2 regions of the Paenibacillus amylolyticus genome follow, and region 2 is predicted to be linked to the other one. Evidence: riboswitches for the same ligand, from Rfam matches in the RefSeq annotation. Region 2 holds a riboswitch; the other holds the start of a gene.

Region 1 (8,834 bases), 2.2 Mb from region 2:
GAGGCCGTCCTTTCAGTGGATTCGGAACATTGTTTTTTCGCTCATCGAATGCTTCCCCGTTTTTCCATTTTTTTACCCACACCTTCAGTTGTGAACAGTTTCGAACTCCTTCGCGATCAGCGACCACCTTGTAACTTGAAGAACCTTCGACATAGGATCTAACAGCATTCAATTTAAATTCTTCGGTATACGTGTGAAATGTTTGTCCTTTTTTGGCCATAAAAATATCCCCTCCAAGTGTCACTTGAACCCTCATGATAACATGAAGGTTTTTTTCAAGTGTCTACTTAAAGGGGATAATACCACCAGGAAGATTTGTACCGGCTTTTCATATCAATCCTATTACGCCTTAGGTTCTGCATCATTTTCAGTAGACGACTCCGTCTCAGGCTCTGCACGCTTTGCCTTCGGTTTAGCCAGCTTTTGCATCATTTTGCGGCCGGTTGGCGTCTGGGCCAGTCCACCTTGGGCTGTCTCCCGATGGCGGCTCGGCATTGCACTGCCTACTTCCAGCATGACATCGATGACTTCGTCTGACGGAATGGCACTACGCACTCCGGCCAGGGCCATGTCAGCCGCAGCCAGCGCCGTAACTGCACCCAGTCCATTACGGACGATGCACGGGATTTCAACAAGGCCTGCGACCGGATCGCAGATAAGGCCCAGTGTATTCTTTAACGCCAAACCAACGGCATGAACGACCTGTTCCGGTGTACCTCCACGCAGTTCAACCATGGCACCCGCAGCCATGCCGATCGCGGAACCCACTTCCGCCTGACAGCCACCCTCGGCGCCGGAGATAAATGAATTGTTGGCGATAACATAACCAATCGCTCCCGCACAGAACAACCCGTTCACCAAATGTTCGTCCGTCCAGCCAAATCGCTCCTGTGAACTGATAAAAACACCCGGGATAATGCCGCAGGAACCGGCTGTTGGTGTTGCCACGATCCGGCCCATGGAGGCATTCACTTCAGATACACACAGGGCATACGCCATGGCAAGTGCGGAAGCATCTCCTGAACAAGTCTCGCCCTTGCGAATGTACTCAGCCATTTTTTTGCCGTCTCCACCTGTTAATCCACTGCGTGATGTCGTATCTTCCGTTAACCCTTTGCGTACCGCTTCCTTCATCACCTGATAATATTCAGACATCTGCTTCACAACATCCGCTTCCGGTGTATTGGTCTCCTGAACCTGCTCCTCGATCATCAGCTGAGCAATGGTTTTGGATTCTGCTGTACAGATCGTATTCAGTTCGTGCAAATGTTTAAACCGCATCCGAATCAACTCCTCTCTTCAAATCAATGACACGAATGTCCAATACATGATCGAGCTCCCTTAGACGCTTGAGCATATCAGGATTAGGCACACCATCCATTTCCATCGCGGTAAGTGCTTCGCCATCACGGGCTTTCCGGTCCACCTGCATATACCCGATGTTAACCCCGGATGAACTTATCGTGGACGTTACCGATGCAAGCACCCCTGCTTTGTCCGCATGTCGCAGAACGAGTGTTGGGAACTCACCACTAATCTGAACACGAAAATCATTCATCGAATGCACGGATACGCTTCCACCACCAATGGATGCACCGATTAAGGAGCAGGCACGTTCTCCATGCCACAACTCAATTTTGACCGTATTTGGATGAGGAGCAGGCAGACCGCTTGTATAAAACTCAACCTCCATACCCGCTTCCTCTGCGTATTGCTCTGCATCCGGGATACGCGGATCGTCTGTGACATAATCCAGCAGACCGCCGATCAGTGCCAGATCTGTTCCGTGCCCCTGATACGTATCTGCAAATGAACCGTACAGCGTCAGCCGAGCACGATCTGGCGTACATCCTAGCCACTGTCGAGCAATTCTCCCTAACCTTGCCGCTCCAGCTGTATGTGAACTTGAAGGCCCCGTCATCGACGGACCAATAATTGAGAAAACATCTTTAAATCGCACCTTGTAACCCTCCATTATTAATCATGATTCATATTTGTAAAATGTATTCGTCATTTCGATCCCGGAGTTCCATCCACAATGTCCCTTATTTTGGATATGATGACATCAAAAAAGGACAGAAGAAGGCCCAGGCCCTCTCTCTGTCCTCGATACCTGAGAGTTTCACGATCAGCAGTGTCTCACGACAAGGTGCATTGCCTGCGATTACAGACAAGTTCACCGGTCTGACTGATCATATACCCCTTGGGTGGCGCAGTTCGCGCACTCTCCAGAGTTGCGTCCAACGATGGTACATTTACCTGAGAGATTAACCACTGCGCCGGGTGCGCAGCAGCTTGCTCCTTCGGTGCCTGAACACTAGCCATATTGCTCGGCTAACTCAGGTCTCTCCCGCTCGTTATCATCCGCTGTATTATCTTAATTCGATTCGAATTGGTATATTTCTAAATTTTTGATCAAGTATACCCATAGAGTAATGTACAACATCATATATGTCAACAAAAGTAACGTGTAATTATCATAAGTTCGATGTCTATTTTAACTGAAACGAATAGCATTAATATTTCTCACTTCCGCTGAGGCACTCGTGACGTTGCTAGTTGTCGTAAATTGGATACTTATCGTGTATGCATTAGTCGTTGTAGCCGGGGATGTATCCACGTAAGTGTTGGAGGAAAGAAACCTCAACGTTCCCGAAGCATTACCGCTTCGTGAGAGCTGCAATTGATTAATTAAAACTCCATTACGTCTCAGATTAATGTTATACGCAATACTCCAGTTAGCCCCTACAACTATTGCTACTTGTGTACTATTATCGATTTTCACGCGTTGACCTGCCACTACAGGTACATTAAGTGTCTGAATCGTCGTTTCGGCTACTAATGAAAGACCTAACGCCGTGGTCTGGCTATCAGCAAACAAGGAAGAATCCGCAGGGGCAGAAGCTGCTGTCGATCCAGTAGCTCCTGTTGCGCCAGTGGCTCCGGTCGCTCCCGTTGCTCCCGTTACACCAGCCGTCCCGGTTGTTCCCGTCGCACCTGTCGCACCTGTAGCCCCAGTGACTCCGGTCGCTCCCGTTGCTCCCGTTACACCAGCCGTCCCGGTTGTTCCCGTCGCACCTGTCGCACCTGTAGCCCCAGTGACTCCGGTCGTTCCCGTTGCTCCCGTTAAACCAGCCGTCCCGGTTGTTCCCGTCGCACCTGTAGCACCTGTAGCCCCAGTGACTCCGGTCGCTCCCGTTGCTCCCGTTACACCAGCCGTCCCGGTTGTTCCCGTCGCACCTGTCGCACCTGTAGCCCCAGTGACTCCGGTCGCTCCCGTTGCTCCCGTTACACCAGCCGTCCCGGTTGTTCCGGTTACGCCTGTTGCACCTGTAACCCCTGTGACTCCGGTCGCTCCCGTTGCTCCCGTTGCTCCCGTTACTCCGGACGTCCCGGTTGTTCCGGTTACGCCTGTTGCACCTGTAACCCCTGTGACTCCGGTCGCTCCCGTTGCTCCCGTTACTCCGGACGTCCCGGTTGTTCCCGTCGCACCTGTAGCCCCAGTGACTCCGGTCGTTCCCGTTGCTCCCGTTACTCCGGCTGTCCCGGTTGTTCCGGTTACGCCTGTTGCACCTGTAACCCCTGTGGCTCCGGTCGCTCCCGTTGCTCCCGTTACTCCGGACGTCCCGGTTGTTCCGGTTACGCCTGTTGCACCTGTAGCCCCAGTAACTCCGGTCGTTCCTGTAAGTCCTGTCGCGCCTGTAACCCCAGTGACTCCGGTCGTCCCCGTTACTCCCGTTGCGCCTGTAACACCAGTGACTCCGGTCGTCCCCGTCAGTCCTGTCGCTCCCGTATCTCCAGTAACTCCGGTCGTCCCCGTTACGCCTGTCACTCCCGTATCTCCAGTAACTCCGGTCGTCCCCGTTACTCCCGTTGCGCCTGTAACACCAGTGACTCCGGTCGTCCCCGTCAGTCCTGTCGCTCCCGTATCTCCAGTAACTCCGGTCGTCCCCGTTACGCCTGTCACTCCCGTATCTCCAGTAACTCCGGTCGTCCCCGTCAGTCCTGTCGCTCCCGTATCTCCAGTAACTCCGGTCGTCCCCGTTACGCCTGTTGCGCCTGTAACACCAGTGACTCCGGTCGTCCCCGTCAGTCCTGTCGCTCCCGTATCTCCAGTAACTCCGGTCGCCCCCGTTACGCCTGTCGCACCTGTAGCCCCAGTCGTTCCTGTTATTCCTGTACTCCCAGTAATACCCGTCACTCCCGTAAGCCCTGTCTCTCCTGTGGTCCCCGTACTTCCAGTAGCGCCCGTGACTCCTGTCACTCCGGTAGATCCTGTCTCCCCCGTGGTCCCAGTGACACCGGTCTCTCCCGTCGATCCCGTAGTTCCTCCAGGAGGACCAGTAACTCCTGTCAGTCCTGTAACACCTGTAGCCCCTGTAGGACCAGTTGTTCCCGCAACCCCTGCTGTCCCTGTAGCTCCAGTCGCACCCGTTACCCCGACTAGACCGGGGTTCGCTCCTAACAATTCCTCAGACACCAAACGATGTGCCGTTACCAGTTGACCGTTCTGGTTTTTCCCCCATACGGAAATCTGAACTTCATCCTCCGTATCATCACCTGTGATAAATATAAACTCAAATGCATCCAAATCTGCATAATAGTCTTTTGTTATAACCTGGTTAGGCAAAACATTAAACAATTCCTGAACGTATAGTGTGCGAACACCATTCAAATAATAGCCTTGAACCAGAACGGTAGAGAAACTAGTGAGACTCCAATTGTCTAATTTCACTGTAATTCTCTGTGTAGGACGCTCGCCGCTTCCCACCACTATATTATTTTCTATTGGCCCTGTTGATAAAACAGCCATCCTGCGATGCCCCCTTCTCCTGCCTCCATCACCAAATCAAGATTGTCTTCTATAAATATGCATATTGAACTGTAAACGTGAAGTTGCCCTCTTGCCTTTTTGGAATGGACTGAAAGGAGATCGAATAGATATCCACCACACCAAAAGGAGAATATACAAAAAAAGCTGCCGCTTCGTTTCTGCGGCAACCTTATTATTCTTTAGCTCATCTAGATGGATTGGGAAGGGTCAGTTCTTCCGCCCAAGCTTGCAGCTTTGCCTTTGTCCATCCTTCGTTTTCACCCATGATGGAGTACCGCAAGCCATTCTCACTCCATGATATGTTCCGAATGCTCTTCATATATGAACCCTCGGTGTTACGAACCTTAATCTTGGCTTCATCCGGCATTAGTGTATCGTCCACATTTTCTTCCGGCATCTTGAATACCGTCAGGCTGACTTCTACCTTGTCGTTACTTACATAATACAAGGTTACTTCATCTCTGCTCAGCTCACCGCGCGATGTAGACATTTCGATCCGTGATAGTTCGAATTCTCCACTCATGTCCTGTAGGAACGGCTGTTCCAACGCTTTTTCCGCTTCATCTAGGGTCACTTCGGAATTCTGCATCATATCGTTCAAGTCCTTCACATCGACCTCCTTAGGGATGTCAATTACGAAAGTATCCTTTGTGAATTCAGGTTCATACTGAATCGGATCATAGACCATTTCTGATTTTCCATCCCCATACGCGCTGTTTACTTTGACAATCATCCACGTTTTGGGATCTACCCAATACTCTGAAGATATGGAGAATGCGCCTTCTTCTTTTGGTGTCAATTCAATATGAATGACGTCCTGTCCATGAAGTTTCTCCTGTCCCATCATATTCACATCATGCGTAGTACGTAACCGCTCTAGTTGATCGAGCAATATTTGCTTCTGGGTTTGATTAGGTTGTTGTGACACGGATGATGCATCCATGGAATATGCTGCCCCTGTTTCTTTTTCATATATGATGATCTTCTTTCCATCATTAACTGCGTAACTGACATTGCCATTCTCTGATGTTTCCGTGCGCTTTCGTCCGGTTTCACCATCTACCCATTCCTTAATTTGCATCGTGTTAGTCAGCTTGTCATCCGCCCATATCTTCATCACACCTTCCGCATAATACGAGGCGGGTTCTGTTTCTGCTGAGACAACCTTCTCAATCATCTCATCTCCTGACATAGCCAGCATATCCTTCTCCGCGCAACCTCCAAGCAGGGCGCCTGCCAACACAGCAGTACCCAGCATCATCCATCCTTTTTTCATCATCTTATCCACCCTCTCTGCGTTTACATTCTCCATGTTCAGGCAATCGGCATGCTACCAGCGTTCCATATCCTTCGTATGACCACATGCGCATATCCCCTCCGTGCTTTATTGCAACCCGTTTGGCTATACTCAATCCCAATCCCGAACCACCTGCATATGTCTTCTCCTCCTGATTCTGGTGTTGAACATAGGGTTCGAAGATACGAATGAGCTGTTCTTCAGGAATAGCAGGACCTTCGTTTTGTACTATGATCAATGTTGCTCCCGCCCTGTAGTTATCCAATTCAGCTCTAAGCGAAGGAATAATCCATTCAGGAAGCTCCCAATCTGAAGCAATAACCCCTAGTCCTATTACACCGTTCGTCCTTGTGTGGCGTAGTGCATTATTTATCAGATTATCTGTCAGGCGCATCAGTTGTTCCGGATGAACTCGGTACAGTTGATCTGTGCGGACATCCATCTTCACGTCAATCTGGCCACGCTCGGCAAGTCCCTCATAGCTCCCAAGCAGCATATCAAAAAACTCTCCACCTTCCACCTTAACCATGGCCATCTCCGATTCATTGGAACCCAGCGCCGTATACATCTCAAGTTCACTAATCATCTGTTTCATCCGCTCCACATTTCCGAGCAGCACATCCTGATATTCCTGCCTTTCAAGGCGGTTCAGTTGACGATCACCGTTAAGTACTTCCGTATAGGCACTAATGGACATCAACGGTGTTTTCAGATCATGGGATAACGAGGCGATCATGAGCTCTTTTTCTTTTTGCTCCCTCTCCACATCGGCCTGAGTATGTCTGATCTTGTCTTGCATTGCATCAAACTGTTGGAGCAAGATGCCCATTTCATCATGACGAACAGGTACCACATCCGTAGCAGCCTCTCCCCGTGCAAAAGTATCCATTCGTTCTATGAGATATTTCATCGGCCGAAAGAGCTTTCGGGATAGCAACCACAGCACTGTTCCGTATAACAGGATAAAGAAAGTAGCAGCGAGACCCATGACCCAGGTAGTCCGCAAGGATATGCCTTCCAGCCAATCTCCACGCAGCATGACGATTTCGTAAATGCCTACCAACTCACCTTTTTCCCATACGGGTTTCTTCAACGAGAATGTACGATGACGAATCTGTAAGTTGTACAAATTACGATACAGCTCCGCCCCCCCAACGGTGTAAGCTCCAGCAGACCATGTACTCCCCTCTGATGTGTACACCCGAATCCCTGTTGGTAAATACAGAGCAAAGTTCACCCGACCATTCTCCAATTCAGAGAGTGCAGCGAAAGCATCAGGCGATTGCAGCTGGTACAGTCCCGGGTCAGATAAAGCCAGTTCAATAGGAGCCAATTGTCCGGACAACTCTACATATTCCGTTACGGCACGCTGATCATTGTAATAGTTATACAGGGAGTACAGCGCCCACCCAGCAGCGACAGGCAGCAGCATTACAATGAGGAAGGCAAGCATTAACCAGTACTTCAACTTCATTCCTCAGGCTCCCCCACGAACCGGTAACCACTGCCCCACACCGTCTGAATCCAGCGTGGATGATGGGGCTCGTCACCAAGCTTGGCCCGAAGGCTCTTCACATGAACTGTGACTGTACTCGAGTTCCCCGCCTCTGGCTGACTCCAGACATGTTCATACAGTTCCGCCTTGGTAAACACCCGGCCCGGATGAGAAGCAAGCAGTATGAGCAAAGCCCATTCCTTGTTGGTTAGTGCCACATGTTCTCCATGAACCTGTGCGCGCTGATTCAAATAATCAATCGATAACCCATCGTTATACTGTCTATCTGTCGAATCCGGCTCCACGCCCTGATATCTGCGGTACCTATTCAGATGAGATTTAATGCGAGCTGTAAGTTCCGTTAGACTGAAGGGCTTCGTAATATAATCGTCAGCTCCCAGCCCAAGCCCCCTGACTTTGCTCTCTTCCTCGATTCGAGCACTCATCATGAGCAGCGGAACATCGCTGATCAGTCTAATGTTTTTGCATACCGTGAACCCATCCATTTCCGGCAGCATCAGATCCAACAAGACTAATTGATAGGTTCCCTCCCTAAAGTCTTCCCAGCTCTCCAAACCGCTTGATGCCCAAGTTACCCCATAACCCTCATGACGTAGATGATCTCTCAAAATACGGGCAATCTCCGGATCATCCTCCACCAGCAATATATTTTCGCTGTCTCTCATCGCTGCTTCATCCTCCCATGACTATATTGTAGCTAAGAAAAGTTGACTCTCCTCAGAGTTTATACTTTCTTCATAAATGTCCATTAAGATCGTTATCTAATGCATGCAAAAAGAGCACCCCGATTGTTCAGGACGCCCAGGTAATATTCACAATCTTAATCCTAAGTTATAGCTCCTAGAAAAGGAAACACCTCATAACTCATAGAAGATGCTCTCGTTCTGTACATAGGGTCTACAATACTTACTGCACAGCTTCGGCATGCGATCTTTCATCCATTCGTGCCTCGACTCATTCGCCATCTGAAAGGCATAATAACCCAGTGTAAAGATCAACATGAACCCTTCCATCAATCGAATATCACGATCCGTCAGTGGTGCGATCTGTTGGGTATAACCGGATAAAAATATGTCACGTTCCTCCCTATTGAACATAAGCGCTGCCCCTCCGGCATCGAAAAGATAATATCCATAACCGTGTAGACAAAAATCAATCATGGAAATTCCCTGCTCCGTTATCAACAG
Region 2 (8,834 bases):
GGTAACAGCAAGCAGCATATGTCCGGCAAGCTCTGGATAATCACGTCCGAGTTCGTAGCCACCAATAAAGCCTGCATCCAGCAGTTTCAATTGAAGAGCATCCACATCTGTTCCCTCAGGAAGCTGAATAACAAACTCATTAAATGTTGGTGCATTAAAAGTAAGGCTAACTCTAGGAATCGCAGTTAATGTATTGAGGGTGTAATGACTCTTTTGCAAATTCAGATCCGCGACATCGATCATGCCCTGTTTACCCATGATAGACATATACACAGATGCGCTGAGTGCAAGCAAAGCTTGGTTGGAACAGATGTTGGATGTCGCCTTTTCGCGGCGGATATGCTGTTCACGTGCTTGCAGTGTGAGTACAAAACCACGCTTGCCGTTGCGATCCGTGGTCTGGCCTACGATTCGGCCAGGAATTCGGCGCATATGAGGCTGGGATACAGCGAAATATCCGCATGTTGGACCGCCGAGTGAAGCGGCGATGCCGAGGGGCTGCGCATCACCTACAACGATGTCGGCACCCAGCTTGCCTGGGGCTTCCAGCAGACCCAGCGATAGCGGGTTGGCACTTACAACGAGCAGGCCCTTGTGCGCATGCACGAGGTCGGCAGCCTGCTTCACATTTTCCACGGCACCAAAGAAGTTCGGACTCTGGATCATGACAGCAGCGGTATCGTCGGATATGGCTGCTTGCAGGGCATCCCAATCAGTGACGCCATCCTTATAACCAATCTCGACAATCTCCAGACGGAGTCCGTGCGCATATGCCTGCAATACCTGACGGGCTTCCGGATGAACGGTACGGGATACGATAAGCTGTTTGCGACGTGTTGCTGCTGCGGCGAGATTACCGGCTTCCGCAAAAGCTGTTGCGCCGTCATACATGCTGGCATTGGCTACAGCCATACCGGTTAATTCACAGATGTAGGATTGAAATTCGAAAATGGCCTGTAGTTCACCTTGGCTGATCTCAGGCTGATAAGGTGTGTAGGCAGTGTAAAACTCGGAACGGGAAATGACATGATTGATGACGGAAGGAACATGATGATCATATATGCCAGCGCCGAGGAAGCTGGCGTGTGTTTCGAAATTGGCGTTGGCGCCGGCTTGTTTGGACATGTGACGTGTCAGCGCATATTCATCAAGTTTGGAGGATAAGGGCAGCTCGCCCTGATAACGTATCTCTTTTGGAATGTCCTGAAACAGATCCTCCAGCGTATCTACACCGATGGTTGCGAGCATGGCGCTCTGATCTTGCTCAGTCATGGGAATGTAACGGTGCTTGCTCATGCTTGATCAGCTCCTTGAGTAGGTGTCTTCGACGTACGTGTCCGTTTATGAAAAGGGGTCTTCACGACCTCGGCTCTTAATTTCTTGCCGCGGATCTCAATCTCAAGCGGGGTTCCCAGCGCAGCGTATTTGCTGTCGATGAGGGCAAGCCCCAGATTACGTTTCAATGTAGGTGATTGCGTACCTGTTGTCACTTCACCAATCCGTACGCCTTCGGCGTAAATCGGATAGTGGGGGCGGGGAATACCGCGCTCCAACACTTCGATGCCGACCAGTTTGCGGGCGGGCCCGTCAGTTTTTTGCTGTAACAAGGCTTCGTGTCCGATAAAAGGTCCGGCATTCAGCTTCACAAACATACCTACGCCAGCTTCGAGTGGAGAGATAGTTGCCGACAATTCCTGTCCATACAGAGGGAGCTTTGCTTCAAAGCGCAGTGTATCCCGGGCACCAAGTCCGGTTGGTACGAGTCCGTGACCTTCACCGGCTTGCATTAATCCATTCCAGACCACAGCAGCCTGGTCCGCAGGAACATATAGTTCAAAGCCATCTTCACCGGTATAACCGGTACGGGACAACAGTAATTTTACTCCACATACTTCAGCATCCTGCACAAAACGAAACGGTTCAATCGAGGATAGATCCGTATCTGTAACTTTCCCGATAATGTCTACAGCCAGTGGACCTTGCAAGGCGAGCAGCGCTGTCTGCTCCGAATCATTGGTCATGCTCACGCCAGGGATCAAGTGCTCTTGCAGCCACGCCCAATCCTTGTCGATGTTGGAGGCGTTAACCACAAGCATATAATGCTGATCTTCCAGCTTATACACGAGCAGATCATCCACCACACCGCCATTTGGATAACACATCAGGGTGTACTGGGCTTGACCGGGAACCAGCGTGGTCACATCATTGGTCATCATTTGTTGCAAAAAAACTTCAGCCTGCTCACCCTGTACTGTGAATTCGCCCATATGGGATACATCGAACAGTCCCGCGCGCTCGCGTACTGCTTCATGTTCTTTCTGGATTCCGCTAAATTGTACCGGAAGCTCCCAGCCTCCAAAATCAATGCACCGTACGCCTTCGTATTGCTGATACAGTGGGAAGAGTGGTGTTCTAAGCAAATCGGACATCAAATCACCTCGTCATGGGCCGTCAGCCGGCCGGATATACAATCGTGGATCAATGAACCAGGGTGTTTTTAAATTTTCAGCTAGATATTTTCATCACATAAGTATGGTAAGGGCAGCTATGGCAGCGCCGTTCTACATCCTGTTTTTCGTTTTTTGGGAAAAAGGAAAAGGACAGGCCAAAGAATCGGCATGCCAAGTAGCACGCTGTATTCTAAGGCTCTGTCCCTTGTACCTGAGAGTTACCCCGCTGCGTTGCGCAGCAGGTTTCCCCTTGGGTGATCATAACGCCCGCACAGGGCGAATAGATGCTCTCCAGAGTTGCGTCCCGTAAAAGTCCTTTTGCCTGAGAGATTCACCCCCGCTTATCGGTGGTTTACTCCTTCGGCGTTACCTCATGTACATCCCGAATCGGGTGTCACGGGTAATCTCTCCCTTTACATTCATCCGCGGGTATAACATAGTCCAATAAACACATTTACTCCTCTCATTAAAACGTGAATCCACTACTGATGTCAAGAACGATATCATAGATAATGATTTAAAACCGAATATTTAATTTATTTTTTATTTTATTGTTCGTGTATTTAAAAAGACTACGCTTACTATTCTAATATTCACCAGTATATGAAGAAAGAGTGTAATCCGGTTACAGGATTTAGAGGTGTTCAGCAAATAAATTGTGAGGTATCTTGACATTTGATTCAAAAATGTCATACGCTATGTTCTGGGAAAAAGGTTAAGGTCAAAGAACGCATGTACTCATTAATGAAAAGCGAGGCGGATATCGATGAGCGAATTGAAAAGTGATTTCCTGTACAGTGAAGAGCACGAATGGGTGCAAACCGTAGGGGAGGATACTGTACGTATTGGCATTACCGAGTTCGCGCAGCATCAGCTGGGTGACATTGTGTTTGTGGAATTGCCTGACCTTGAAACCAATGTAAAAGCAGAGGACAGCATTGGAACGATCGAATCGGTCAAAACGGTGTCGGACTTGTTCTCTCCCGTCACTGGTTCAATCATTGCGGTGAATGATTCGTTGCAGGACTCCCCTGAACTTGTGAACAGCTCTCCTTACGAGGAAGGCTGGATGATTGAGATCCGTGTTGAGGGAGATCTGACAGCAGCATTGTCTACATTGATGAATGCAGACGCGTATCGGAAACATACGGAAGAATAGTATCAACGAACTTGTACTTATTAACATATATTTTATAATTAAATGATATGAGCTTCATATTGTTTCGACCTGTGTGAGCCGGATGCTTGCACAGGTTTTTTGTGCTTTCCAAGAATGGTTTTGAATGTGGAATGAAGCAGATTGTGGATGTAAATCACCTGATTGGACCAAGCTATAGTTTAGAAAATGATTCTGGAAATGACAAAAGTCATAGGCAAGAAAATCCTTGTGTACCAATGGGTTCAGCCATTATGCATCAAGTAAAACGATTACATAACCTAATGTTGTCATCATTGTTCATGACGAAAGTACGCTTTCATTTCATTGAACAGGAGAGCATTCTCGCTTAGGATTACAGCAGGGGAGAAATGATACCCCTTTCATAAATCATAATCACTTGATCCAAGGAGGATAATACAATGAGTAATTTGGACCAATCGTCCAATTCCAAAGGTGGGCTACGGGTAGGTGTTCAGCGTTTTGGCCGATTCCTGAGTGGTATGGTCATGCCGAATATGGGAGCGTTCATCGCCTGGGGATTAATTACGGCTCTGTTCATTCCAACAGGCTGGTTCCCTAACGAGACGCTTGCGCAGCTAGTCGATCCGATGATCAAATATTTGCTGCCACTGTTAATTGGTTACACCGGGGGTACGATGGTGCATGGTCAGCGTGGTGGTGTCGTGGGTGCCATTATGACCATCGGGGTCATCGTGGGTAGTGATATCCCGATGTTCCTCGGTGCCATGATTGCCGGACCACTGGCAGCATGGATTATCAAAAAGTTCGATAAATCCATTGAAGGTAAAATTAGAGCCGGATTTGAAATGCTGGTTAACAACTTCTCAGCTGGTATTATTGGCGGGATCTTGGGGATTTTTGCGCTACTGGGCATCGGGCCTGCTGTAGAAGCGATTAGCAAAGTATTATCTGCCGGTGTACAGGGCTTAATGAATCTTGGTTTGCTGCCGCTGGTCAACCTAATCATTGAACCAGGTAAAGTATTGTTCCTGAACAATGCAATCAACCACGGGATTCTTACACCAATTGCAACAGATCAAGCGAGAGAATTAGGGAAATCCGTATTATACATGCTTGAATCAAACCCGGGTCCGGGACTTGGTATCTTACTTGCTTACTGTTTCTTCGGACGCGGAATGGCCAAATCTTCTGCACCGGGTGCCGTAATCATTCATTTCTTCGGGGGCATTCATGAGATCTACTTCCCTTACATTCTGATGAGACCGATTCTGATTCTTGCCGCAATTGCGGGTGGCGTCGCAGGTACATTAACATTCATGCTCACCGGAGCAGGACTTGTTTCAGCACCATCACCGGGTAGTATTATCGCGTATTTCTTCTTAACACCAAAAGGTGGATACCTGCCGATGTTCGCAGGGGTGCTTGTAGCAGCCGTCGTTTCTTTCCTGGTTGCAGCAGTGTTGCTGAAAACGGGTAAACAAAAGGACGAAGATCTGGAGTCCGCATCCAGTCGGATGAAAGACATGAAGAGTCAAGGAACCGTGCCAAACGCTGGTATTACGGCTAATCAACGTGAAGCAGACAGAGCCGCAGATATGGCTTCTTCTACAGTCAAAACAGACGTGAAGAAAATTGTCTTCTCCTGTGATGCAGGCATGGGGTCAAGTGCCATGGGTGCTTCCATTCTACGCAAGAAGATGAAGGCAGAGGGGATTGACGTTACGGTGACCAATACGGCTATCAGTGATATCCCACCGGATGCAGACGTGGTGATCACACAACAAGTATTGACCGATCGTGCCCGCTCCGTTGCACCGAATGCAGAACATATATCCATCGACAACTTCCTAAAAAGCCCGGAATACGATGCGCTCGTTGAACGTCTAAAGTAATTGCACGCATTTGTTTTCCCTGAGCCGGAGGCTGAGATATGAGTATTACCAAAAGACAACGTGAAATCGTGGAGTTCTTGCTAGAGCATCCACATGAAGTAACAGCCGGCGAAATCGCCGTTGAAGTAAAGGTCAGTACCCGAACGGTTCACCGGGAGCTGCAAATGATTGAACAATGGCTTGAACCTTTGGGTATGAAGCTGGAAAAAAAATCAGGAACCGGTATCCGAATCGATGCCGGTTCCGATGATCTGGCTGTATTGCGCCAGCAACTAGAGGGTAAAGAATATGTAGAGTTTACGCCAGAAGAGCGTAAGCTCTTCATGCTTTGCATCCTGCTGGATGAACCGGAGCCTGTAAAGTTACTCGCCTTGGCTTCGGATCTGAAAGTGACCGTATCCACCGTAACCACTGATCTGGACGATCTGGAGTCACGAATTCGTCAGGCGGGACTAAAGCTGGTTCGCAGACGAGGATATGGCGTCAAGATTAACGGAAGTGAGACGATTCATCGCACAGCCATAGCTGCACTTGCTCTGGAATTTCTGGATGAGTCCGACCTGTTCGGAAGACAGCCAGAACAGGGAGGCTCCATCGTAAACCAAAAATTGTTGGATATGATTGGACACGGTGATGTGCTTACGGTCGAAAATGCATTATGGCAACCAGACATCGAATGGCTGGAGAACATCCCGGAACGCCAATACATGAAGTTGCTGATTCAATTATCCGTAGCGGTTGTACGTATTCGTAAAGGCTCTGGCATTGGCCGTATACCTCCCCTGGAGAACAATGGAGATGAAGTCGCAGAGCAGGATGAGATGAAGGTTCCACCTTATATGGCTTCCCGCTTGTGTGGTGTGTTATCGACCCAGCTGGGGCTGACATTCTCCCAAGATGAGCAAGCTTATTTTCACAGACTATTAGTTGAGACAGAGCAGCGGATTCATTCTTCGCGGCTGTTGCCAATAGACGATTTGATTTTACTGGACAGGGTACATTCACTGATTGATCAGATGCAGGCGAGAACGCATTACGCCTTTCATGAGGATCGTTTGCTTCGTGAAGGTCTGCTTGGTCATATGCAACCTGTCATGGAGCGAATTGAAGGACAACAGATGATTCGTAACCCGCTACTGCAGCAGATTCGCAAGGATTATGATTCCCTCTTCGAAGAGGTCAAACAATCCGTGCATCAAGCTTGGCCAGGTACAGACGTTCCGGATGAAGAAATTGGTTTCCTGGTCATGCATTTTGGGGCTTCCATCGAGAGGTTACGTGCATTGAAACGGGAGATCAGGGCGATCATCGTGTGTACAAGCGGAATCGGCTCATCACGTATGCTCTCCAGCCGACTGTCCAAGGAGATTCCCGAGATTCGGATCATGGATAGCGTGTCCTGGTATGAAGCTGCCCGGATGCCTACAGATCAATATGATCTGGTGTTATCCACTGTTGATCTGCCGATGGATGAGCATCAGTATTACAAAGTGAGTCCACTGCTTACGGCAGAAGAGAGCGAACGTCTGCGTCATTTTATCCGAACAACAACATTACAACGACAGCATAATAAACCCCGTGAAGCCGAGGTTCAGACGACAAGTCGTTACTCGGACCCGGATGGAATGGAAGCTATTTTAGTTGAAATCGTCCGAATTATTGGCAAGTTTCAGGTGTATCCGTTGGATAACCAAGATATCGGTTTCTATAAAACCGTATATGCGATGTGCAACGTACTCCATGGATCTGGTGTGTTGAAGGAACCGGGGGAGATCGCAAAACGGTTGGAGGCACGTGAGGCAGTGGGGAGTCAGAAGATTCCCGGCACAAGACTTGCGCTGTTTCATACACGCAGTGAGGGGATCTACAGGCCGTCCATTAGCTTGTTTCAGCTCACTGAGCCACTCCTTCGTACGCCGGATGATCCGGCAGGAGTTACCCATGTCCTCTTGATGCTCGGTCCCAGAGAATTATCCAAGGAAAGCCTGGAGGTTCTCAGTGAGATCAGCGCCCTGTTATTACAGGAGGAAATGATTACATTGCTGGAAAAGGGTATCAGGGATGAACTCATTCATTACCTGTCCCAGGAACTTGTTGGATTTTATCGCAGTAAAACCGAAATTGGAGGTCAACCATTATGAGTATGTTAACAACAGATAAAGTCATCATGAATGCGACGGCTCAGGACAAATACGAAGCGATTCGTATGGCAGGACAGATTCTAAAGGATGCGGGACATATTACCGCTGATTACATTGAGAAGATGATTGAACGTGAAGAGATTGTCTCGACCTATGTAGGGAACGGTCTGGCTATTCCGCACGGTACAAAGGAATCCAAAGCTTTCATTTTATCGACAGGTATCTCTGTCATTCAGTATCCACAGGGTGTTGATTTTGGCGAAGAAAAAGCCTATATGGTCATTGGTATCGCGGCTCAAGGCGGGGAACATATGGAGATCTTGACTAGCATCGCGGTGATCTGTGCTGAGGATGAGAATATGGAGGCCCTGCGTCTGGCGAAAACAGCCGAAGAAGTTATTGCTATTCTGGAAAGTGAAATGGAGCTATGAAGGCCTTACACTTTGGCGCAGGTAACATAGGACGTGGGTTTATCGGATTGATTCTCTCCCGTGCAGGGTATGAGGTGATTTTCTCTGACGTGAATCAGACCTTGGTAACAGCTCTCCAGCAACGGGGGCAGTATACGGTGGAACTGGCCAACGAGAGCAAGGATCAGGAGACCGTCACAGGTGTAAATGCAATCAATGGAACCCAGCTGGAGACGGTTGCCCAAACCGTGGTGGAAGCTGATCTGATTACAACGGCGGTGGGCGTAGGCGTGCTGAAACATATTGCACCAGGTATTGCAAAGGGACTTGAGAAAAGGTTGAATTCGGGTCCGGCACAAAACCCGCTTCACATTATCGCTTGCGAGAACGCCATTGGAGCCAGTAGGCAATTGAAAGAGCATGTATATGCTCTGCTTAATGAAGAGGTACGTTCTCTTGCAGATCAGTATGTCTATTTTCCAGACTCGGCCGTAGACCGAATTGTGCCTATTCAGCATCATGAAGATCCGTTGCATGTACAGGTGGAGCCTTTTTACGAGTGGGTGGTGGATCGTTCCCAGATGGCTCCTGCATTCAAACCGGTTGAAGGCATTGTATATGTCGATGATCTGGAGCCGTATATCGAACGGAAGCTGTTCACGGTTAATACAGGACACTGCGTTGCAGCATATATCGGTAATGTGCACGGGTATGACACGATTCAGAAGGCTATTGCCGACGAGAAGGTGAAATCGATTGTATACGGTGCTTTGCAGGAAACTGGAAAAGTTCTAGTGAAG

Evidence for each region. A riboswitch is a leader RNA that binds a small molecule or an ion and turns the genes downstream of it on or off. The one in region 2 is predicted to bind glycine.
Region 1: linked by a shared signal. The riboswitch ahead of sdaAB (L-serine ammonia-lyase, iron-sulfur-dependent subunit beta) and the one ahead of gcvT (glycine cleavage system aminomethyltransferase GcvT) in region 2 are both predicted to bind glycine.

The regions. Positions count from the first base shown of each region.
Region 1 covers NZ_CP145892.1:522,206-531,039, reverse strand. Annotated here, with positions in the region: gene V6668_RS02530 (transposase) at 1-220, opposite strand, end outside; gene sdaAA (L-serine ammonia-lyase, iron-sulfur-dependent, subunit alpha) at 343-1,281, opposite strand; gene sdaAB (L-serine ammonia-lyase, iron-sulfur-dependent subunit beta) at 1,271-1,960, opposite strand; glycine riboswitch at 2,099-2,234, opposite strand; glycine riboswitch at 2,239-2,363, opposite strand; gene V6668_RS02515 (collagen-like triple helix repeat-containing protein) at 2,498-4,813, opposite strand; gene V6668_RS02510 (hypothetical protein) at 5,019-6,113, opposite strand; gene V6668_RS02505 (HAMP domain-containing sensor histidine kinase) at 6,115-7,605, opposite strand; gene V6668_RS02500 (response regulator transcription factor) at 7,602-8,312, opposite strand; gene V6668_RS02495 (phosphotransferase enzyme family protein) at 8,505-8,834, opposite strand, start outside.
Region 2 covers NZ_CP145892.1:5,234,372-5,243,205, reverse strand. Annotated here, with positions in the region: gene gcvPA (aminomethyl-transferring glycine dehydrogenase subunit GcvPA) at 1-1,296, opposite strand, end outside; gene gcvT (glycine cleavage system aminomethyltransferase GcvT) at 1,293-2,429, opposite strand; glycine riboswitch at 2,647-2,747, opposite strand; glycine riboswitch at 2,751-2,873, opposite strand; gene gcvH (glycine cleavage system protein GcvH) at 3,217-3,609, shown strand; gene V6668_RS23195 (PTS mannitol transporter subunit IICB) at 4,029-5,483, shown strand; gene V6668_RS23190 (BglG family transcription antiterminator) at 5,522-7,624, shown strand; gene V6668_RS23185 (PTS sugar transporter subunit IIA) at 7,621-8,055, shown strand; gene V6668_RS23180 (mannitol-1-phosphate 5-dehydrogenase) at 8,052-8,834, shown strand, end outside.